DNA from 2 places in the Pantoea sp. X-Soil-YNGN-844 genome. Region 1 is predicted to be linked to the other one. Evidence: predicted binding sites of a transcription regulator. Region 1 holds the regulator's gene; the other holds the start of a gene.
What was found. Region 1 encodes LexA, which represses DNA repair genes until DNA is damaged. Its sites were predicted from a motif close to TNCTGTATGTACATACAGNA; they were not measured.

Region 1 (19,422 bases):
GCGGCAACAACCTTAAGGATGTTACGCTGACGCTGCCGGTCGGGCTGTTCACCTGTATTACCGGTGTGTCCGGTTCGGGTAAATCGACCCTGATCAACGATACGCTGTTCCCGATTGCTCAGCGGGCGCTGAACGGTGCGACCATTGCCGAACCGGCACCTTACCGTGACGTGGCAGGCCTGGAGCACTTCGACAAAGTGATCGACATCGACCAGAGCCCGATTGGTCGTACACCGCGCTCCAACCCGGCCACGTATACCGGCATCTTCACGCCAGTGCGTGAACTCTTTGCGGGCGTGCCGGAAGCGCGTTCGCGCGGCTACAATCCGGGTCGCTTCAGTTTCAACGTGCGGGGCGGACGCTGTGAAGCCTGTCAGGGCGATGGCGTGCTGAAAGTCGAAATGCACTTCCTGCCGGACATTTATGTGCCGTGCGACCAGTGCAAAGGCAAACGCTATAACCGTGAAACGCTGGAAGTGAAGTACAAAGGCAAGAGCATTCACGAAGTGCTGGAGATGACGATCGAAGAGGCGCGTGAGTTCTTCGATGCCGTGCCAGCGCTGGCGCGTAAGCTGCAGACGCTGATCGATGTGGGTCTCACCTATATCCGCCTCGGTCAGTCCGCCACCACCCTTTCCGGCGGTGAAGCCCAGCGTGTGAAGCTGGCGCGTGAGCTGTCGAAGCGTGGCACCGGTCAGACGCTCTACATTCTGGATGAGCCGACCACCGGCCTGCACTTTGCCGATATCCAGCAGCTGCTGGAAGTGCTGCATAAGCTGCGCGATCAGGGCAATACTATCGTGGTGATTGAGCACAACCTCGATGTGGTCAAAACCGCAGACTGGATTGTCGATCTTGGTCCGGAAGGCGGCAGCGGCGGCGGTGAAATCCTGGTGGCGGGTACGCCAGAAACCGTAGCGGAGTGTGAGAAATCCCACACCGCGCGCTTCCTGAAGCCCCTGTTGCAGAAGTAATTCTCTCAGGCCCGCCGCGTGCGGGCCTTTTTTATCCCCTGCCGATTCAGCCAGAAAAATGCAGAATCAGGCAAGATTCAGACATGTATAGGCATATACGCTTTTCCTCACGCTGACTATCCTTAAGCGGTTCCTCTTTGGCACGCCCCTGGCGTCGCCCTGTTTTCGCAGCACATCCACGCTGCTGCACATCATCAAAAAACACTCACGACACATCGAAACTGGAGACACCATGAATATTACGCATGCGTATGCTGCTCAGGATGCAAAATCCAAACTGGCACCGTTCGATTTTAAGCCGCGTGAGCTGCGCGCCCATGACGTTCAGCTTGAGGTGCTGTTCTGTGGCGTTTGCCACTCAGACCTGCATCAGGCCCGTAATGAGTGGAAAAACACCATTTTTCCCGTCGTTCCGGGGCATGAAATTGTGGGTCGCGTAACTGCTGTTGGTCCACAGACGCAGAAATACAAAGTCGGCGATCTGGTTGGCGTCGGCTGTATGGTCGATTCCTGCCGCAGCTGTCCGAGCTGTCAGCAGGGTCTGGAGCAGTACTGCGAAAACGGCTTTGTCGGCACCTATAACGGCGAAGATCGCGAAACCGGCGCCATTACCTACGGCGGCTACTCAACGTCGATGGTGGTTGATGAAAGCTTTGTGCTGCGGATCCCGGAAAACCTGGAGCTGGCGGGCGTGGCACCGCTGCTGTGTGCCGGTATCACCACCTATTCGCCGCTGCGTCACTGGAATGTCGGTCCTGGCAAGAAAGTGGGTATCGTAGGCTTAGGCGGCCTGGGCCATATGGGCGTGAAGATTGCGCATGCCATGGGCGCACATGTGGTGCTATTCACCACTTCGCCATCCAAAATTGAAGATGGCAAACGTCTGGGTGCCGATGAAGTGGTGATCTCCAAAGATGCGGATCAGATGGCGCAGCACGCGAACAGCTTTGACTTCATCCTGAACACCGTGGCGGCTCAGCACGATCTCAATCCGTTCATCACCCTGCTGAAGCTGGATGGCAACATGACGCTGGTGGGCGCACCGGAGCACGATCATCCGGCACCGCAGGTCTTCAACCTGATCTTTAAACGTCGCAGCATCGCCGGTTCACTGATTGGCGGCATCGCGGAAACCCAGGAGATGCTCGATTTCTGTGGCGAGCACGGGATTACGTCAGACATTGAGCTGATCGCGATGGACCAGATTAACGAAGCCTATGAGCGCATGCTGAAAAGCGATGTGAAGTATCGCTTTGTTATTGATATTAACACCCTGCGCGATCAGTCTGCCGCGTAAGCGGTCTGATCTGAAACCCTCCTGCTCAGGTAAGAGGGTTTTTTATTGCCGTTTAACGGGCAGCCGCCGCCTGCTGGTATGAGGCATCGACCAGATAGTAGATCTGTGAATCTTTCAGCGAACCGTCGAGGAACAGCGTGCTCCAGTGAGACTTATTCAGATGCTCGCTGGGAATGATGTCGCTGTGCTCTTCGCGCAGCAATTCGGCCAGCGCTGGCGTCGATTTCAGCGAGACGGCGGGCCGCCCTTTTACCTCGTGCACCATTGCAAACAGCACGCCGTTACTTTTAATCTGTGTAGCCTTCCAGTCATTGTGGACGCTCTGCTCCGCGCCCGGCTTGCTCATGCAATAGGTCAGTAAGTCTGAGTTATTCATTACGACTCCCCTTGTAAAGTGGCGACAATCCGCCTGGCACCGCCATCAATGCGATGCTCGCCCAGCCAGATACCCTGCCAGGTGCCCAGCACCAGACGTCCCCGCTGAACCGGTAATAACAACGAAACCCCTAAGGTCGATGATTTGATGTGCGCTGGCATATCATCACGTCCTTCGTAGTCGTGCTGATAAGGCGCATTCTCCGGCACGTGCCGCATGAAATGCTGCTCCATGTCGCTGCGCACCGTCGGGTCGCAATTCTCGTTTAAGGTTAACGACGCCGAAGTGTGCTGCAACAGCAGATGCAGCAGTCCGGTTTTGATATCACGCAGTCCGGAAAGCGAATTTACGACCTCATCGGTGACCAGATGAAACCCGCGCGACTTCGCACTCAGCGTTATAGTTTGTTGATGCCACATAGCTTATTCCTGAAACGGTTATCCCGTTTAAGTGTGCAGCATGTCGCCGAAAGGTAAACCCTGACCCATAAAAAAACCGCCAGAGAAAACCCTGGCGGTCTTGTTTACAGCCTGGCTGCTGTTACATCACGGCGGCAAACGCTTCCGCTACCTGATGCACATTTTTGCTGTTCAGACCGGCCACACACATGCGGCCGCTGCCCACCAGATAGATGCCAAATTCGTTACGCAGGCGATCAACCTGCTGCACACTCAGGCCGGTGTAGCTGAACATGCCGCGCTGCTTCAGCAGGTAGTCGAAGTTTTTACCTGGCAGCGCGGTGCTCAGCACGTCCACCAGCGACTGGCGCATCGCGAGAATGCGCAGACGCATCGCCTCCACTTCAGCCAGCCAGCTGGCCTTCAGCGCCTCATCGTTGAGGACGCGTGCGACAACCTGCGCACCGAAATTCGGCGGGCTGGAGTAGTTACGGCGAACGGTAGCTTTTAGCTGGCCCAGCACGCGTGCTGACTCTTCGGCACTGTCACAGACGATAGAGAGACCGCCTACGCGCTCGCCATAGAGCGAGAAGATTTTGGAGAAGGAGTTGCTGACCAGCGCAGGCAGGCCCGCCGCCGCGACCGCGCGCAGGGCATACGCATCCTGCTCCATACCGGCACCAAAGCCCTGATAGGCGATATCCAGGAAAGGAATCAGCTGCTGTGCTTTCAGCACCTCGACGGTCTGATCCCACTGCGCATCAGTCAGGTCAGCGCCGGTCGGGTTATGACAGCAGGGATGCAGCAACACGATGCTCTGCGCGGGCAGGGTTTTCAGGGTGCTGATAAAGGCATCAAACCGCACACCGTGGGTTTCGGCGTCATACCAGGGATAGGTATTTACCTCTAAACCTGCGCCGTTAAAAATCGCGATGTGGTTTTCCCAGGTCGGATCGCTGACCCAGACGGCAGACTGCGGGAAGTAGCGCTTGAGGAAATCCGCGCCGACTTTCAGCGCGCCAGAACCACCCAGGGTCTGAATCGACGCAATACGGCCCGCCTTTAACACCGGATGATCGGCACCAAACAGCAGCGGTGCAATCGCACTACGGTAGCTGTTCAGTCCTTCCATTGGCAGATAGAGCGATGCCTGATGCGGCTCGGCATAGATCTGCTCTTCGGCAGCCGCTACAGCCTTCAGCTGCGGGATAATGTTCTGTTCGTCGTAATAGAGCCCGATACTCAGGTTAACTTTGTGTTCGCGTGGGTCTTGTTTGAAAGCTTCCATCAACGACAGAATCGGATCGCCAGCATAGGCATCAACGTTTTGAAACACGGTGTAGGTCTCCATGATTGGTCCGTAAGCGGCGGATTAAACCCGATAGCGTCCCGGACGGTGGTTCATTGCAATAATCAGGTTCAGGATCACCGCACCCGCAATCGACGCGAGCAGGATGGGGCCACTCACCACAAATAGTGACGCCAGCACGACGCAGGTATCGACTGCCATCTGCAGTTTACCCGCGCGGATCCCAAAGCGATCCTGTAGCCACAGCGCCAGAATATTGATGCCGCCCAGGCTCGCCTTATGACGAAATAACACTATAAACCCGATTCCCATGATGACGTTACCGAACAGTGTCGCATAGAAGGGGTTAAGGTCAGAAAAGTGAACGAACAGCGGGTGCAGCTGGGTGAAGAGCGACACCAGCCCGACGGCGCAGAAGGTTTTCAGGGTAAATTCCCAGCCCATGCGTTTTACCGCCAGCCAGTAAAACGGGATGTTGATCAGGAAAAACGCGCTGCCGAACGAGAGCGGCGAGAGATAGCTGATCAGAAAGGCGATACCTGCGGTGCTGCCGGTCAGCGCGCCCGCCTGTTTCAGCATAATGACGCCGAACGAGACCATCAGGGTGCCGAGCACCATCGCCAGCGCATCTTCAATGCGCGAATGCGGGACGCGGGTGGGTTCTGCGATGTTATCCATGGGGGGTTTCTCAGTGCAAATGATGCGGTTCCGATGCAAAAAACGCACCATCGTCACAGCACTGAACGGCTGTGAAGCGGATGCCAGCGATATCCCATTGATATCTAAGGCGCTTTATAACGGAACTTTGTGCATGAATCTCGACTGATTCCGTCAACCTATGCGCCAAAGCCATCTTAAATGCGCGTTATTTGCATTAACTGCCGCCAGTGTGCACCAAAATCGCACAGCACGCACTCTTTTAGCGCGTCTTCTCTCCGGGGATCATCATCAGCCCGTTCTCTTTCATTCGCCCAAGCACTACCGAGGTTTTCACATGAGAAACGCTCTGGTGACCGGCAACCAACTGGCTGATTAACGCACTGAGGGAGTTGAGATCGGCCACCGCCACTTTGAGGAGATAGTCTGCATCACCCGTGGTTTTGTAGGCATCCACGATCGCCTGCTCCTGCTCCACCATGCGGTGAAAGCTCTCAACATATTCCGCGGTGTGGTTAATCAGGCGCACCTCTATTAATCCCACCATGCCAAGCCCGATGGCATCGGGTGACAGCCGGGCGTGATAACCCAGAATGAGGTTAGCCTGTTCCAGATTGATACGGCGGCGGGAACATTGAGAGGCAGAAAGGCCGACCAGATCGCTGAGTTCCTGATTGGTCAGCCGGCCGTTAGATTGTAATAAAGTCAGGATTTTAAGGTCGTAATCGTCTACGTGAGTCATTCCGTTTCCACAGCGTAATGGGCGTCGCTTTGTTACAGATAACCCGATAACCCGAGAGGTTGTCCAACACTATTTTCTGATGATGAGGGCTGCCATGCACAGATCGTGCATGACAGCACAAAGCAGAGATTATTCATCGTCGTATTGCGGACCCGCGTAGTTGTCGAAGCGTGACCACTGGCCATTAAAGGTCAGGCGCACTGTACCGATCGGGCCATTACGCTGTTTACCCAGGATGATCTCGGCGATCCCTTTCAGATCGCTGTTCTCGTGGTAAACCTCATCGCGATAGATAAACATGATCAAATCCGCATCCTGCTCGATCGAACCCGATTCACGCAGATCCGAGTTGACCGGCCGTTTGTCAGCACGCTGCTCCAGTGAACGGTTAAGCTGCGACAGCGCCACCACCGGCACATTCAGCTCTTTGGCCAGTGCTTTCAGCGAGCGGGAGATCTCCGCAATCTCCAGCGTACGGTTGTCCGACAGCGCCGGCACGCGCATCAGCTGCAAATAGTCGATCATGATCATACTTAAGCCGCCGTTTTCCCGGTAGATACGCCGGGCGCGCGAACGCACCTCGGTGGGCGTCAGGCCAGAAGAGTCATCAATGTACATGTTCTTCTTCTCCAGCAGGATGCCCATGGTGCCGGAGATGCGCGCCCAGTCCTCATCATCCAGCTGTCCGGTTCGGATGCGGGTCTGATCGACGCGGGAAAGTGACGCCAGCATACGCATCATGATCTGCTCGCTGGGCATCTCCAGACTGAAGATCAGCACCGGCTTCTCCTGCAGCATGGCGGCGTTTTCGCACAGGTTCATCGCAAAGGTGGTTTTACCCATCGAAGGACGGGCGGCAACTATAATCAGGTCAGAGCCCTGCAGGCCGGCAGTTTTTTTATTGAGGTCCTGATAGCCGGTATCCACGCCGGTGACGCCGTCATGCGGTGTCTGATAGAGCGATTCGATACGGGAGACGGTTGATTCCAGAATCTGCTCGATGTTTTTCGGGCCAGCATCTTTATCCGCACGCGCTTCCGCAATTTTAAAGACGTTCGACTCTGCGAAGTCGAGCAGCTCTTCGCTGTTACGTCCCTGCGGATCGTAGCCGGCATCAGCAATCTGGTTGGCGACGGAGATCATCTCACGCACCACTGCGCGTTCGCGCACAATGTCGGCATAAGCGCCGATGTTCGCCGCACTCGGGGTATTTTTCGCCAGCTCAGCCAAATAGGCGAAGCCACCGGCCATCTCCAGTTCGCCACGGGTTTCCAGCGATTCAGAGAGCGTAATCAGGTCGATGGGTTTGCTGTTTTCCAGCAGCCGCTGCATCTCGGAAAAAATCAGCCGATGCGAGCGGTTGAAAAAATCATTCGCGACGACGCGCTCAGAGACGTTATCCCAACGCTCGTTATCCAGCATTAACCCACCGAGCACCGACTGCTCCGCTTCCAGAGAATGCGGGGGCATTTTCACGCCTGCGAGCTGGCGATCCTGCGTTTCGTTCGATTTGTTGGTGGGTTTATTTCCTGCCATAGTGAATGCATTACCGATCTTCTGTGGGGACGCGCAAGTATACCTTAGTTGGGGTGCGCGCCTCACCCTCATGATGAAACAATCACAGGAGTCAGAATGGCAAAGCGTATTCAGTTCAGCGCGCATGGCGGCCCGGACGTCTTAGAGTGGACAGATTTTGAACCTGCTGACCCGGCTGAACATGAAGTGCAGGTTGAGCATCGCGCTATCGGGATTAATTACATCGATACCTATGTTCGCAGCGGGCTCTATCCGGTTGCCGCTTTTCCCTCTGGCCTGGGAACGGAAGCCGCAGGTGTGGTGTCGCGGGTTGGCCGTGGCGTGACTCTGTTTAAACCCGGCGATCGCGTAGTCTACTGTCTGGCATCGATGGGAGCCTATAGTGAAGTGCACAACGTAGCGGAAGATCGCCTGATGCATCTTCCGGAGGCGATCAGCTTTGAACAGGGTGCAGCAAGCTATCTGAAAGGGCTGACTACACAATATCTGCTGCGTCAGACCTATAAAATCAGCGCCGGTGAGACCTTCCTGTTTCATGCCGCGGCGGGCGGCGTCGGGTTAATCGCCTGTCAGTGGGCAAAAGCGCTGGGTGCGCATTTGATCGGCACCGTGGGTTCAGCAGAAAAAGCCACCATGGCGAAAAACGCCGGTGCCTGGGCCACCATTAACTACCGCGAAGAGAATATTGCACAGCGCGTCAGCGAACTGACGGAAGGGAAAAAAGTGGGTGTGGTGTATGACTCCGTGGGTAAAGATACCTGGGAAGCATCGCTGGATTCGCTGCGCCGTCACGGTCTGATGGTCAGTTTCGGTAATGCATCGGGTCCGGTGACCGGCATCGATCTGGGCATTCTGAATAAGAAAGGCTCGTTGTTTGTAACCCGACCTTCCCTGTTTGGCTATATCACCAATCGCCAGGAGCTGGAAACCGCCAGTGCCGAGCTGTTCTCCCTGCTGGCGAGCGGCGCGATCAAGGTTGATGTGCCGGAGCAGCAGAAGTTTGCGCTGAAAGAGGCCAGCCAGGCGCACCAGATGCTGGAGAGCCGTGCCACGCAGGGATCCTGCCTGTTAATCCCGTAACAGCCAGCACCCCGTAAGCAGCAAAAAGGGCTTCCCGTGGGAAGCCCTCTTCTTTTTTTTATTTTTTGTTCGCGCTGGTGTAGGGACAGCGGCGATGAATTCATGTCGAGTCGATGGCACATCGATTTGACGACAGGCATCCTGCCAGAAAACATAAGTAAAAAATATGTTTAATTGCAGATCAGCGCCGAACAATCTCTCACACTGTGATCGCTACCGCATTTAGCGCCAGCCTTTGCGATCTAACCTGTTGATCTTACGTCTCAGCTTACGGCGCGCGCGTTCATCGCTATCGCCAAAAAAGGCACGATGCAGCCATACAGCGATGACCGCCAGCACCAGCCACGGCAACACCTTGATAACAATTGCGAACAGTCCACCGACAAACATCACGAGGGTTGCGACCACCAGTGCTGCCAGCACGCCCAGCAGTGAAACGCCGGTCAGCAACAGCATCAGGAAAAACCCTAATACGAATAAAATTTCCACGTCAGCGCTCCTTTTTGAAATCAGTTGTTATAGCTATTACAAAAAGCGTGCCAACTGATAACTTATTGATTTAACGCTGATAAGGATTAAAAAAAGTGTAGCGACCTGGTGAGAAAAACCACATTCTGGCGTAAAAAAACCAGCTGATCAGAGCTGGTTTTTCAGGGTTACGATTAGGGATCAGGCTTCCTGTGGGATCTTATCCGCCACCAGCGCCAGCGCGGCTTCCAGTACGCGAACATCCGCCCCCGGCTTGTGAGCGTTTTCACTCAGGTGACGTCGCCACTGGCGGGCGCCCGGGATCCCCTGGAACAGTCCCAGCATATGGCGCGTGACGTGTCCCAGATATGTGCCCTTCGCCAGTTCCACTTCGATATAGGGATACATGGCGCGCACCACTTCCACCGGGTTTGCCGCCGGGTGCTGACGACCAAACAGCGTCTGATCGACCTGGGCCAGAATGCCGGGGTTTTGATAGGCTTCGCGTCCCATCATCACACCGTCCAGGTGCTGCAGGTGGGTCTGGGCTTCTTCCAGCGTTTTTACGCCGCCATTAAGCGCGATCGTCAGATGCGGGAAATCGCGTTTCAGCTGATAGACGCGTGGATAGTCCAGCGGGGGAATTTCGCGGTTCTCTTTGGGGCTGAGGCCAGAGAGCCAGGCTTTGCGCGCATGGATGATAAACGTCTCACACTCACCGCGACCTGCCACCGTGCCGATAAAGTCCGTCAGGAATTCATAGCTGTCCAGCTCATCAATCCCGATGCGGGTTTTCACCGTCACCGGAATCGATACCACATCGCGCATCGCTTTAATCGCATCCGCGACCAGATTCGCCTCGGCCATCAGGCAGGCACCAAAACGACCATTCTGAACCCGATCCGAAGGACAGCCGACATTCAGGTTTACTTCATCGTAGCCGCGCTGCTCTGCCAGCTTCGCACACTGCGCCAGCGCCGCCGGATCGCTACCGCCAAGCTGCAACGCGACCGGATGTTCCGCCTCGCTGTATGCCAGGTAATCCCCTTTGCCATGAATGATCGCGCCTGTGGTCACCATTTCGGTGTAGAGCAGCGTGTCACCGGTCAGCTGACGATGAAAATAGCGACAGTGACGATCGGTCCAGTCGAGCATGGGGGCGATAGAGAAACGTTGCGAAGAGAAATTAGGCATGAAGCGCAGACAATCCGGTAATTAAGGGTGATGGAATTCTGTGCAAGGATAACACAAGGGCGGGCGATAGTGCATCGCCCGCCCCCGAACAGCCGGAATAACGTGCTTAGAAGTTAAAGCCCAGCTGCATCATCGCGCCCCAGGTGTTGTTAGCCCCCACCGAGCCAGCCAGATCCAGATGGACAGCTTTGTTAAACGGTGACAGACCAAAACCTGCGGTGGCAACATTTTCGTCGTTAGACCGCATGTCCGCCCGATAACCGGCACGCAGTTGCAACCAGTCAAGCACGCGGTACTCCGCGCCCACTGCCGCATACTGGCTGTTATCCTGGGTTTTGAAGCGTTTGGTTTCAGTCAGATCCACATCGCCTGTCACGGTAAACGGCCCTTTATCCCAGGATAGTCCGGTGGTGACCAGCGGGCGAATCTGGTAGGTATCGCGGAACCCGTTGACCTCTTTGGTCTGCAGATCGCGCGAAACCAGGTTCTGTCCGGTCACGCCCAGCGTCCAGTTTTCAGCAAAGGTGGTCGCCAGACCGGCATCAACGTTAAAGCCGGTGTCGGTGCTGCGATACTGGCTATTGTTGATGTCGTTCTTGTCGTAGTTATAGATGCTGGCAGTGTAGTTATAGAGCGAGGTTTTCTGCACTTTCGGCGTTACGCCCACCGAGACCGGCTGACCGGCGATGGTGAACTCATGCGCGACCGCCACACCATAATCAATGGTCAGTGCCGCTAAGCCATTTGCACTGGAGCGAAGGTTATTTTGATCGCCTGGACGTGGCAGCACCGTTCCGTTAGCAACACCGCGCAGGTAGTCGATATCACCCTGGACCACGTTGGCACGGACGTGCGCCGTACCGTAGGCTTTGGTAATAAACGCAAAAGGCAGGGTCTCATTAGGGATCGTGACGGCCACGGCCACGCCTGCACTGCCGTCCGCTTTGTTACCGCGCAAATCGCTGAGCTTGTCAGCGACGTCGCCGGAGGCAGCACGCAGTTCAGGGTAGCCACGCAGATAATCCGCAAAAGTCAGGTTACCAATCACGTCGCGATAGCGATCCACGGTGTCGGTAATATCATCGACTTTATCGATCAGCTTATCTTTGTCAGTAACCTGAATACCTGCCGAGGGAATAATAATGCTGACGTTATCGTCAGATTTAGCACGCGTCATTAATGCCGGGTTCGCCAGCACTGCTGAGCCATAAACAGAAGATGCTACGCCGGTGCCACCCATGGCGTCATTACGTGCATCATACCAGGTCCCTGCCGCCATGGCGGAAGAAGAAAGGAAAAGCGCGGTCGCTGCAGCGGAATAATTCAGCGCTGAACGTTGAGCGGATTTTTTCACCATTTGCCTGCCATCACCTGAGAAATTGTCATTGAAACATTCAACGACTGAATAGTTTGTTAGCCCTATTGTGAACCCTGGCTAACGCGTTATTGCTGTGAATTCAAAGGAAACAGTGTCTTAATTCAAAGGATTGGACGTTTTCCAATCAAAAAACCGTTGTAATTGTTCAGACTGTGTCGGGTTATTTCAAATACTGCCAGACTTTCCTTAAGTCTTTCTGAACATTACTTCTTAACTCAGTGAGATGCAAAGCAAAATGCCAACAAATTCCGCTTCATGTCGATTGAGAATGGATCTGATTTCTCGTCAGATTTGAGATAGATAGCGGCTGAAATTCTTAAAATGCTGCTTTATCAGGCAAATAATGCTGTTTTAACAGGCGAAAACGAACATCGGCGCCGCAAAACTATGTGTGATAAAATAACATCACTTATCCAGCGGAGAATTTTTCATGACAAACATGACGTCGCAGCAAATTTTGATTCAGGCTGAAAAAATGTGCCTGCAGCGCGGTGTACGTCTGACTTCGCAGCGTGCTGAGGTATTGCGCCTGATGGCCGAACAGCCAGGCTCGATCAGCGCTTACGATCTGCTGGATCAACTCCGCATCAACGAACCGCAGGCCAAGCCCCCCACCGTATATCGGGCACTCGATTTCCTGCTGGAGCAGGGTTTCATTCATCGGGTGGAGTCCAACAATAGCTACGTCATGTGTCACCACTTTGAGGCACCGGCGCATACCTCAGTGATGCTGGTCTGCGACCGCTGTGCAGCGGTAACGGAGAAACAGGCGCAGGGCGTGGAGAAGATTATCGCGACGCTGGCGGGTGAAGCGCAGTTCGCTTTACGCCACAGTGTGATTGAAGCGCATGGCCTGTGTGAAAATTGTGCTGCAGTAGAAGCCTGTACGCACCATGAAAGCTGCGAACACGATCATCAGGATGAGGGTAAAAAGCGGGGAAAACGCGGGTAACTGGCGCATCTTTGTGTGGTTCCGGTGCGGGTGCACCGGAACGTGTTAACTGATCAGCGCTGCATTACCAGCGGTGGTCTTTATTCTGGCCTTCCCAGTCCGTCACTTCACGCTCTGCTTCATCTTTCGCATAGCCATAACGTTCCTGGATTTTGCCGACCAGCTGATCGCGTTTGCCTTCGATAACCTGCATGTCATCGTCGGTCAGCTTGCCCCATTTCTCTTTCATTTTGCCTTTAAACTGCTTCCAGTTGCCGCTCGCTTCATCTTTATTCATGGCAGACCTCCAATCCTCGGGGTTTAATGATTATCTTGTTACTTAACAAAATAACGATATAAAGCGCTGGTTAACTGCGCCGGATAAAGTTAATTGTAGTAGCCAGATTCACAAACCCGGAATAATACGGAATAATCTGTATCAGCCTGTACAGCGTCAGGCATCAAACCAGCTGTTCTGACGCCAGTGCCTGCGCCAGATGAGCCACAGTGACAGACCGCGCAGCGCCAGGAAAACCGTTACCGCCAGCCACAGTCCGTGATTGCCCAGCGCCGGTACGCTCAGCAGCGTCAGAAAGTAGCCTGCTGCTGCTACCACCATGCTGTTACGCATCTCACGTCCGCGCGTCGCGCCGATAAACATCCCATCCAGCAGATAACACCAGACACCGATCAGCGGCATAACGATCTGCCAGACCAGATAGCGGTCAGCACTTTGTTGCAGCGAAGGAAGGGAGGTCAACAGGGTAACAATCTGCGGGCCAGCAATGGCATAGATCAGCGAGAAGAACAGCGCCACCACCACCGCCTGCCGACAGGCAGAGTGCCAGACGCGCCGCAGTTTGCCGCCATCTTTTGCACCATGCGCCTCGCCGGCAAACGCTTCAACCGCGTAGGCGAAGCCATCCAGCGCATAGGCCGTGAACGTGATGAACATCAGCAATACCGCGTTAACTGCCACCACATCCGGGCCCAGCCGCGCGCCCAGCACGGTCAGCGAGGCGAAACAGAGTTGCAGCATCAGTGAGCGCAGCATGATATCCCGGTTCAGCCGCAGCAGCCGGCCGCTGTCACCGCGCCAGCTCTGCTTCAGCAGGCTCAGGGGAATACCACGCAGCTTCAGGACCCGCCAGACCATGATGCTGCCGACACCCAGCGTAATGTACTCCGCCAGCGCCGTGGCGGTTGCCGCACCCGCGACACCCCAGTGCAGGCCTATGACCAGCCAGAGATCGAGTACGATATTAACCACATTGCCCACCACCAGCAGGATCACCGGCGCGCGCGCATACTGCACGCCCAGCAGCCAGCCCAGAATGACCAGATTTGCCAGCGTAGCAGGCGCACTGAGCCAGCGAATCTGAATAAACAGCGCCGCCTGTTCCAGTACCGCGGGATTACCGCCAACCAGATGGGTCGCCAGCTGAATAATCGGATAACGTAAAGCGATGAACAGTACACCTGCCAGCAGCGCAATGATCAGCGGCTGCGTCAGTGCGCGTGCCAGCGCGGTTTTATCGTCCGCACCAAACGCCTGCGCCGTAAGGCCAGTCGTACTCATTCTAAGGAAAAGCAGCAGCATAAAGAGGAAGCTGGTCACCGTGGTCCCGACCGCAACCCCGCCAAGATAGACAGGGCTGTCGAGATGACCAATAACTGCAGTATCGACCACTCCCAGTAAGGGAACGGTGATATTTGAAAGGATCATCGGCAGCGCAAGCCGCCAGAGATTTTTATCGGTTGCCGTGATAAAGCGCATTCGCCGTTCCGTGCTCGGTGTCGCTGCGCAAAACAGTCAGCGACAAAATTAGGGCAGACAGAATAGCATCAGAAAAGGCGAATGCACGCAGGCCTAAAATCAGAGCCACTCGCCGTTGCGCACCACGCCAACCGCCAAACCTTCAATGGTCAGGGACTGTGCACGGGTATCGACAACAATCGGGTCAAAATCACTGTTTTCAGGCAGCAGATGCACGATAGCACCCTGCTTTTTCCAGCGCTTAACGGTGACTTCATCATCGATGCGGGCAACGACAACCTGGCCGTTGCGCACATCCTGGGTTTTATGTACCGCGAGCAGGTCGCCATCCATAATCCCGATATCTTTCATCGACATTCCGCTGACGCGCAGCAGGAAGTCGGCAGACGGCTTAAACAGGCCCGGATCGACCTTGTAGTGGGTTTCGATATGTTCCTGCGCCATGATCGGCTCACCGGCAGCAACCCGGCCAATCAACGGTATGCCTTCTGAGGCTTCTTCTTCCATTAACAGACGAATGCCGCGCGATGCACCCGAAACGATCTCAATGACACCTTTACGCGCCAGCGCTTTCAGGTGCTCTTCTGCCGCATTCGGTGAGCGGAAGCCCAGTTGTGCAGCAATCTCTGCGCGCGTAGGCGGCATGCCTGTTGAAGAAATATGGTCGCGAATCAGGTCATAGACCTGCTGCTGCCTGCTGGTTAATGCTTTCATCCCGCCCCCTGGTTGTTTATACAGTCGCTGTGAGTATATACAGGTATTGGCGAAATGGAAACCGATTGTCAGGCAAAACGCGGCTTCCGGCGCGATATGGAACGCTTATCGCAAATGTGTCCAGAGCAGCGCGATCCAGACAAACAGTGCCAGTAAGATGCTGATCAGTACCGCCGCAGAGCCCATATCTTTGGCCCGGCCCGCCAGCGGATGATGCTCCTGACCGATGCGGTCAACGACCGCTTCAATGGCGCTATTAAGGATTTCAACAATGACGACCAGCACCACTGCCCCGATCATCAGGATGCGTGAGACCACATCGACATCCAGCCAGCAGGCGATAATAATGGCGACCAGCGCAGCCAGGGCTTCCTGACGAAACGCCGCTTCATGTTGCCAGGCGGCACGCAGTCCCTGCCAGGAGTAACCTGCGGCTTTAACTATTCTGATAAGTCCGGTGGCATTATTTGCCATGATGTGGGAACCCTTTTATCGGATTGACGTCAATGTCTGGGCTGCGTGCAATTGGCACCACCACAGATCTTCGCTGCACTTTCTGGTATGCTTGCGGCGCTTTGCTAACAAGAGGCTTCATGTTGTCTATGTCAGGTTGGCGTAAACTCTATTACAAATTGCTTAATTTACCACTGTCGTTTTTGGTAAAAAGTAAGGCCATTCCGGCCGATCCCGTGTCTGAACATGGTCTGGATCCGACCCGACCTATTATGTATGTTTTGCCTTACGATTCGAAGGCCGACTTACTGACTTTACGCGCGCAGTGTCTGCGGCATCATCTGCCTGACCCGCTCTCTCCGCTGGAGATTGATGGTTCACTGCTGCCGCGCCACGTATTTATCCACGATGGCCCGCGCGTCTTCCCCTATTTTGTGCCCAGCGTGGAATCGGTGAAAATCTTTCACGATTACCTCGATCTGCATCGCAATAATCCTACGCTGGATATCCAGATGCTGCCGGTAACGGTGATGTTTGGTCGCGCACCAGGACGTGAAGTTCAGGGCGAAGCCACGCCACACCTGCGGGTGCTGAACGGCGTACAGAAATTCTTTGCGGTGATCTGGCACGGACGCGACAGTTTTGTTCGCTTCTCGCCGACCGTTTCGCTGCGCCGCATGGCCACGGAACACGGTACGGATAAGTCGATTGCCCAGAAACTGGCTCGCGTGGCGCGCATCCATTTTGCCCGTCAGCGGCTGGCGGCGATTGGCCCGCGGTTACCGGCGCGTCAGGATCTGTTTAACCGTCTGCTGCAATCCAAAGCGATTGAAAAAGCCGTCGAAGATGAAGCACGCAGCAAAAAAATCTCCCATGAGAAAGCGCAGCAGAATGCTGTCGAGATGATGGAAGAAATTGCCGCCAACTTCTCTTATGAAGCGATTCGCGTTACCGACCGCGTGATGGGCTGGCTCTGGAGTCGTCTCTATCAGGGCATCAACGTCAATGGCGGCGAAAAAGTGCGCCAGCTGGCGCAGGATGGCCACGAGATTGTCTATGTGCCGTGCCATCGCAGCCACATGGATTATCTGCTGCTCTCCTACGTGCTCTATCATCAGGGCCTGGTCCCGCCACACATTGCTGCCGGTATCAACCTCAACTTCTGGCCAGCCGGCCCGATTTTCCGTCGTCTGGGCGCATTCTTTATTCGTCGTACTTTTAAAGGCAACAAGCTCTACGCCACGGTGTTCCGTGAATATCTCGGCGAGCTGTTTACCCGCGGCTATTCGGTTGAGTACTTTGTCGAGGGTGGTCGTTCTCGTACCGGCCGCCTGCTGGACCCGAAAACCGGCACCTTAGCCATGACATTGCAGGCGATGCTGCGCGGCGGTAACCGCCCGATCACGCTGGTGCCGATCTACATCGGCTATGAGCACGTGATGGAAGTGGGTACTTACGCCAAAGAACTGCGCGGCGCGGCGAAAGAGAAAGAGGGCTTCATGCAGATGGTGCGTGGCTTGCGCAAGCTGCGCAATCTCGGTCAGGGTTATGTTAACTTTGGCGAGCCGCTGCCGCTGGTCAACTATCTCAATAAGCAGGTGCCGGAATGGCGCGATGCCATCGATCCGATTGAGCCGCAGCGTCCGAGCTGGTTAACACCGACGGTCAATGATATCGCGGCCAGTCTGATGGTGCGTATCAATGAAGCGGGCGCGGCCAATGCCATGAACCTCTGTGTTACCGCTTTGCTGGCGTCACGTCAGCGCTCACTCACCCGTGAACAGCTGATTGAACAGCTGGAGTGCTATACCCAGTTGCTGCGCAATGTGCCTTATTCACCTAACGCGACCGTACCCGATCTTTCAGCGGAAGCGCTGCTGGATCACGCCATGGGTATGAATAAGTTTGAGAGTGAAAAGGACAGTATTGGCGACATCATCATTCTGCCGCGTGAGCAGGCGGTGCTGATGACCTACTATCGCAACAATATTCATCACATGCTGGTGATGCCGTCGCTGATTGCCGCCATAGTTCAGCAGCATCAGACGCTGACTGAAGCCGAACTGCTGCGTCAGGTGAGCCTGATCTACCCGATGCTGAAGAGCGAACTGTTCCTGCGCTGGCAGACCGATGAGCTGCCGCAACTGCTGACCGATATCAGTCAGGAGCTGGCGCGTCAGGGCCTGATTACCTTCGAAGCCGGTGAGTTGCGCTTTACTGCGGCACGCTACCGCACGCTGCAACTGCTGGCTGCCGGTGTGCGCGAAACGCTGCAGCGTTATGCCATTACCTTCTCTATTCTCAGCGCCAAGCCGACGATTAACCGTGGCACGCTGGAGAAAGAGAGCCGGACGCTGGCGCAGCGTCTGTCGGTACTGCACGGTATCAACGCGCCGGAGTTCTTCGACAAAGCGGTCTTTACCTCACTGGTGCTGACGCTGCGTGACGAAGGGTATATCAGCGACAGCGGTGATGCCGATGTCGCGCAGACCCTGGCGACCTGGCATATCCTGGCTGACCTGGTCACCAGTGATGTCCGCATGACGATTGAAACCGCGGTGGCGCACGACTGACACCCGCGCCCAGTAAAAAGGCGACCTCATGAGGTCGCCTTTTTTATAGACCAGGTCTGGTCCGATTCGCTGTAAGACGGTGCCTGCTCAGGGAACATGGTCAGATCGGAAAGACGCAAAAGCGTCATCCCTGACTGCTCGGCCCGCGCCGTCCCTGGCGCGGGACGCTTTCCTCTTCTGCCCATGTTCCCTGCTCGTTGAGCTTATCCATTGCTGCCAGATTCACCCTCATCAGGTTTGGCGACTTCCCGGATCGCCTTTTTATGTCTGGAATCTCTCTATCAGAACAGCTGGCTGAACGGCGGAGAATTCATCAGCACACCGAGGAACAGCACCATCCCGACATAGTTATTATTGAGAAAAGCCTGGAAACAGGGCTGGCGCTCGCGTCCGGCGATCAGCTTCTGCTGATAAACAAACAGCGCAGCCGCCAGCAGCAGCGTCCAGTAGAAGGCGCCGTTCAGATGCAGCATCATGCCCACCAGCGCCATCAGCAGCAGGGTTGCCAGTTGCAGCAACCCGATGATCAGCTTGTCGAAACGACCAAATAAAATCGCCGTCGACTTTACGCCAATCTTGAGGTCATCATCCCGATCAACCATCGCATACTGGGTGTCGTAAGCGACCGTCCAGCAAATGTTGGCAATAAACACCAGCCAGCAGACCAGAGGTAAGGACTCACTAACTGCGGACCAGGCCATAGGAATCGCCCAGCCAAACGCGGCCCCCAGCACCACCTGCGGCAGGTGGGTGTAGCGCTTCATAAAGGGATAGACCCAGGCCAGCGCCAGTCCCACGACGGAGAGCATGATCGTCATCAGGTTCATGGTCAGCACCAGCGCAAAAGCCACCAGCGCCAGGATCACGAACAGCAGCTTCGCCTCTTTTGCACTCACCGCGCCGCTGGCCAGTGGCCGGTGCTTCGTACGCTCCACATGACCATCAACTTTGCGGTCGGCGTAGTCATTGATCACACAACCCGCCGCGCGCATCACAAACACCCCGGCAACGAATACCACCAGCACCGGCAGTGGCGGGATCGCCCTGTCAGCCAGCCATAATGCCCAGAGCGTGGGCCACATCAGCAGCAGCGTCCCGATCGGTTTGTCGATACGCATCAGGCGAGCGTAGGCCCGCCATTTATTCATACTTAAGCTCGTTTGCACCACAAAATCCTCAGACCAGATCGCGATAAAGCGGCGATGCCGGTAAAAACAGTTCAGTCAGCAGCAGCGGTTTGCCGGAGAGACGCAGACGGGAACGTCGTCCCCACAATCCCTCCACCTGCCCCGGCTCAATAAAATCGCGGGTCAGCGTCGACGACGAAAAAAGATAGCGCCCAAGAGGACGGGTGCCGAGCTGTTGCAGCATTGCCTCTGGCCCGTTAAGGGTGCTTTCCGGCACCAGCGTGCGGCCAGCCAGCCAGGGCTGATCGTCGCCGGACAGCAGCACTTCGCGCAGCCAGAAGCGTTCATCACCTGGCAACAACGCCCTTTCCTCACCTAACTCGCTGGCGTCGATAAAGCCTTCACGCAGCGGCTGAACCGTGACCCGCTGACAGTGCT
Region 2 (4,073 bases), on a different replicon from region 1:
GGAACCGCCTCGACGCTGAGCGCTTTACCGCGCTGGTGCAGGGACTGGACAGCCAGGCCGTGACGGCCAAAACGGTGCTCGGCTACTGCGACGGCCGCAAAATGTATCAGTTCTCGGGTGAACTGCGCGGCACCATCGCCGCGAAACCCGCCGGGACGCGCGGCTTCCAGTGGGATTGCGTGTTTATCCCCGAAGGCTATGAGCAGACCTTTGCAGAAATGGGCGAACTCAAGAATGAGATCTCGATGCGGCGCATCGCGCTGGATCGCTTCGCTACCTTTTTAAAAACCTCGCGGGGAGTGGCATGAAACCTGAACTCAAACGCGCCTATGATTCCGGCAAGCTGATTCTGTTTGCCGGTGCCGGTATTTCGCGTAATTTTGGCCTCCCCGAGTGGCATGAACTGATTGCTCACCTTGCTAACGAGCTGGGTTACGATCCAAAAATCTTTAATACCTACGGTACGCACCTGTCGCTGGCGGAGTATTACAAGCAAAAGAAAGGCTCGCTTGGCCCGCTGCGCAGCTGGATGGATCGCGAGTGGCACCGGCCGGATATCGATGTCCGGTCTTCTGAAATTCATACCATGATTACCCAGGGTAACTTCTCGCGCATCTACACCACCAATTACGATCGCTGGCTGGAAGCGGCGCACGAAGCGCACGGCGTCCCCTATTACAAAGTGGCGAACGCCGCAGACCTGGTCTCGCTGACTGAAGATAAACGTCACATCATCAAGCTGCACGGTGACTTCGATGATGACACCTCTATCGTGCTCGATGAGAGCAGCTATTTCGAACGCCTCTATTTTGACTCACCGCTCGATATCAAACTTACCCATGACGTAATGGGCAACTCCGTGCTGTTTGTCGGCTACAGCATCAGTGATTTCAATATTCGTCTGCTGTTTTACCGTCTGACCAAGATGTGGGGCCGCACCGGGCTGGCGACGGCCCGGCCAAAATCGTATCTGTTCACTAACCGTAATAACCCGGTAGCCAAAGAGGTGCTGGGGCAGTGGGGGATCGAGGTGATCGTTTCCGAAGAGGACGATCCGCGCAAGGCGCTGGCGATGTTCCTTGAAGAGTTGCTGGTGTAGTCAGCGTAACGTCCGGCAGAAAAGCGACAGGAAAAAGAAAAAAACCTGCGTCCGGTTAAGGTTAGCTCGTGCATAACCGATAAACTCTATTCTCTGCTGTCAAAGCATAACCGGCATGATATACTGTATGCATACACAGTACCTGAGGGCGAAAAGATGGCTGTTGAAACAAAATTTGTTGTAGTCAGAAAGGGTGAAGAGAAGATGACGTTTGCCAATAAGAAAGAGGCCGATGCCTACGACAAAATGCTCGATATGGCCGAAGCCTTCACTGACTGGCTGTTACAGCATCAACCGGCACTGGACGAATCTCAGGCAGAAACGCTTGGCCTGCTGATTGCCGAGCAGAAAGATGCGGTGCAGCATATTCTGCGCACCAGTAAACTGCCGGACGTGGCCGCAGTTGCGACGAAGCCTGAAGCCGTGGCAGAAGAGGATGCGGATGACCAGGCGGAAGAGCCAGCGGCGAAGAAAGTACGCGCCGTTAAAGCTGCGTAACTGCCACAACGCCGGAAGCGAACCTTCCGGCGTTGCTGTTTCTGATTGACGAGTCATCTGATCTTTTTGTCAGGTCATTCAAAACAAATCCTCCTGTCGTTCCCTTGCGCTGAATGCCTGCCTGCAATCTCCCTGTAAATCACGCAAATCAGCCAGCTATATTTTTTAAACTCAGCGTTATAGCATTAATCAAAATTCAATAATCTGGATTTTGGATCATTCATTTCAAAGCTTTTGACGCCGGGTGAGTATTTTAATTCTACTGAGAAATACCATCAATCTTAATTAAATGAATTAGTAAGAAAACTAATATAACATTCCCTGGTGGGTTTCTTACTTCATTTGGATTATTAATCGACACCAGCTATATGAAATGAGAGATATCAATTGTTAAGTGGCTCACATTTTTAGTTAAATAATCCGGCAGTGCTATTCAATTTAAAAAAGCAGTGTTAGGGTAGAGCCGTTTTCAGCGAAGGGTTGTTACTGGATAACAGGCAAAACCTAAGCGTTCCACAGTCTTAACCACTGTGGGGTGCTTAGGTTTTTTTTTGCCTTAAATTTACTCCGAAAAGGAGTAAGTCATTAATAAGACTGGCAATAATTAATCGGCCTGTTCAGGCCAGGGAAGCATGACGTAGATGACAGCAGGTTCAGGGCTCTCCTGCGAACCGTACATCATTAAAATCAAAAACAGGTTGCTAAGATGAAATATAAAAGCATGCTGTGCGCACTCTCATTATTGACCTTGTCTCCCTTGTCGACGGCGCAGGAATGGAGCGGAACGGTATTAGGGTTTGAATCTCCACCGGATCCTGTTTTGGGAGATATGTATGGCCTTCGTAAATCGCTTAACGATAATGGATTTGCTTATAACCTGGGTTATCTGAATGAAATTAGCTGGAATGGCGGCGGTGGCTACAATCATGCCTCACACGTTGCTTATATCGATCAGTTTGCTTTGACCTTTAATCAGGATTTGTCGCACTGGACAAATATTCCCGATGCACGTATCGAAGCGAATATCGTTAATCGTAATCACAACGACGATCTGACCACCCGACGCGTGCAGGATCCGCGGATGAATGTTAACGATCTTACGCAGGAGAGCTGGGGCGGGCAATCGATCACCCGCCTGGGCTGGCTGACTTTTGCCCGAAGTTTCGATGACCGCAGGATGACATGGCGTATCGGAATGATGAACAAGGTTCAGACCTTCGATCAGATCATACCCTGTGATTTCCAGATGCTTTCTCAGTGCGGTGGAAAATCTGCTAACTCACTGACCTGGAACAACTGGAACGTGCATACGTGGGGAACCACGCTCGAATACCGGTTTACACCTGTTGTGACGTTAAAAGGGGGTGTTATGGAGCAGAACCCGGATGCTGCCAGCCGTCATCACGCCTGGAGTGGCTCAACCAGGCGCAGCAAAGGTGTCCTGCTGCCGGTAGAAATCGAAGCCCGCCCGATCATTAACGGCCTGTCGGGTGCCTACAACCTGGGGGTAGTTTTTACCAATGCCCCGCAAACTGACCTCTATCGCGGCCGGTCCGGTGGCGCGGGAGCGAGTGATCCCGGCGGTTATGAGAAGCATAACCGGACCTGGTTTCTTTACTCCGGACTTAATCAGCAACTGACGCGACATCAGGATGACGCCAGTCGCGGGTTAAGTACTTCATTCAGTATGAGCCTGGCCGATCAGAGAACTAACTACATGCATTCGGTCTATGCCGCTTCACTCCGCTATCGGGGACTGTTTGACGCCCGTCCGGAAGACTGGATTGGTTTTGGCCTGACCTGGACGGATATGAGCACTCAGTACGCGCGAAATCAGCGCTATATGAATACGATTGGTGGTGTTTCGGACTACCACGATACGGCATATCATCCGGTGCCCGGCCATTCGCTAAACGGCGAGTTCTATTACCGTTTCCGCCCCGTTTCCTGGCTGGAACTGCAACCCGGGATTCAGTACTGGCATCATCCGGCGGGCATATCCCATACGCAGGATGCCTGGGTGACTGAGCTTAAAACGGTGGTCACTTTTTAAGTTAATAAGCGGATTTCGATCGCTGTCACGCTTTTTGCCCTGACATATTGAGGTCACGACGAGAACTGATAGAGTGCCGGGACTGGATTGTTACTGCTTAGGCAGGCAAAACCTGATTTCTGGCCTCTGCCGGATGTCAGGTTTTTTTGTTTCTGGGGTTCCGATGAAAATCGCCAAAATTCTGAATAATAACGTGGTGATGGTTCAGGATGAGCAGGGGCGCGAGCAGGTCGTGATGGGCCGTGGGCTGGCCTTTCAGAAGCGCGTCGGTGACAGTCTCAATGACGCGCAAATTGAGAAAGTGTTTGCACCACAAAGTGATCTGCTGGTCCGTCGGCTGGAGGAGTTGTTACATCAAATCCCGCCTGAAGTGATGACGACCTGCAACTGCATTATTGATCTTGCGATACAGCGTCTCGGGAA

Region 2: a site for LexA is predicted at 1,221-1,240, ahead of AC6I8C_RS20060 (YebG family protein). Genes of this name have one in related genera too.

What each region holds. Positions count from the first base shown of each region.
Region 1 is NZ_AP036007.1:315,622-335,043, reverse strand. It holds gene uvrA (excinuclease ABC subunit UvrA) at 1-974, shown strand, start outside; gene AC6I8C_RS01435 (NAD(P)-dependent alcohol dehydrogenase) at 1,207-2,271, shown strand; gene AC6I8C_RS01430 (MmcQ/YjbR family DNA-binding protein) at 2,324-2,647, opposite strand; gene AC6I8C_RS01425 (secondary thiamine-phosphate synthase enzyme YjbQ) at 2,647-3,066, opposite strand; gene AC6I8C_RS01420 (amino acid aminotransferase) at 3,188-4,381, opposite strand; gene AC6I8C_RS01415 (YitT family protein) at 4,418-5,032, opposite strand; gene AC6I8C_RS01410 (Lrp/AsnC family transcriptional regulator) at 5,274-5,753, opposite strand; gene dnaB (replicative DNA helicase) at 5,883-7,289, opposite strand; gene AC6I8C_RS01400 (quinone oxidoreductase) at 7,386-8,369, shown strand; gene pspG (envelope stress response protein PspG) at 8,592-8,858, opposite strand; gene dusA (tRNA dihydrouridine(20/20a) synthase DusA) at 9,039-10,031, opposite strand; gene AC6I8C_RS01385 (conjugal transfer protein TraF) at 10,138-11,388, opposite strand; gene zur (zinc uptake transcriptional repressor Zur) at 11,840-12,361, shown strand; gene AC6I8C_RS01375 (CsbD family protein) at 12,426-12,638, opposite strand; gene dinF (MATE family efflux transporter DinF) at 12,795-14,117, opposite strand; gene lexA (transcriptional repressor LexA) at 14,217-14,831, opposite strand; gene AC6I8C_RS01360 (diacylglycerol kinase) at 14,937-15,305, opposite strand; gene plsB (glycerol-3-phosphate 1-O-acyltransferase PlsB) at 15,434-17,857, shown strand; gene ubiA (4-hydroxybenzoate octaprenyltransferase) at 18,139-19,005, opposite strand; gene ubiC (chorismate lyase) at 19,034-19,422, opposite strand, start outside.
Region 2 is NZ_AP036008.1:258,547-262,619, forward strand. It holds gene AC6I8C_RS20050 (non-canonical purine NTP pyrophosphatase) at 1-308, shown strand, start outside; gene AC6I8C_RS20055 (SIR2 family protein) at 305-1,099, shown strand; gene AC6I8C_RS20060 (YebG family protein) at 1,256-1,597, shown strand; gene AC6I8C_RS20065 (carbohydrate porin) at 2,319-3,650, shown strand; gene licT (BglG family transcription antiterminator LicT) at 3,814-4,073, shown strand, end outside.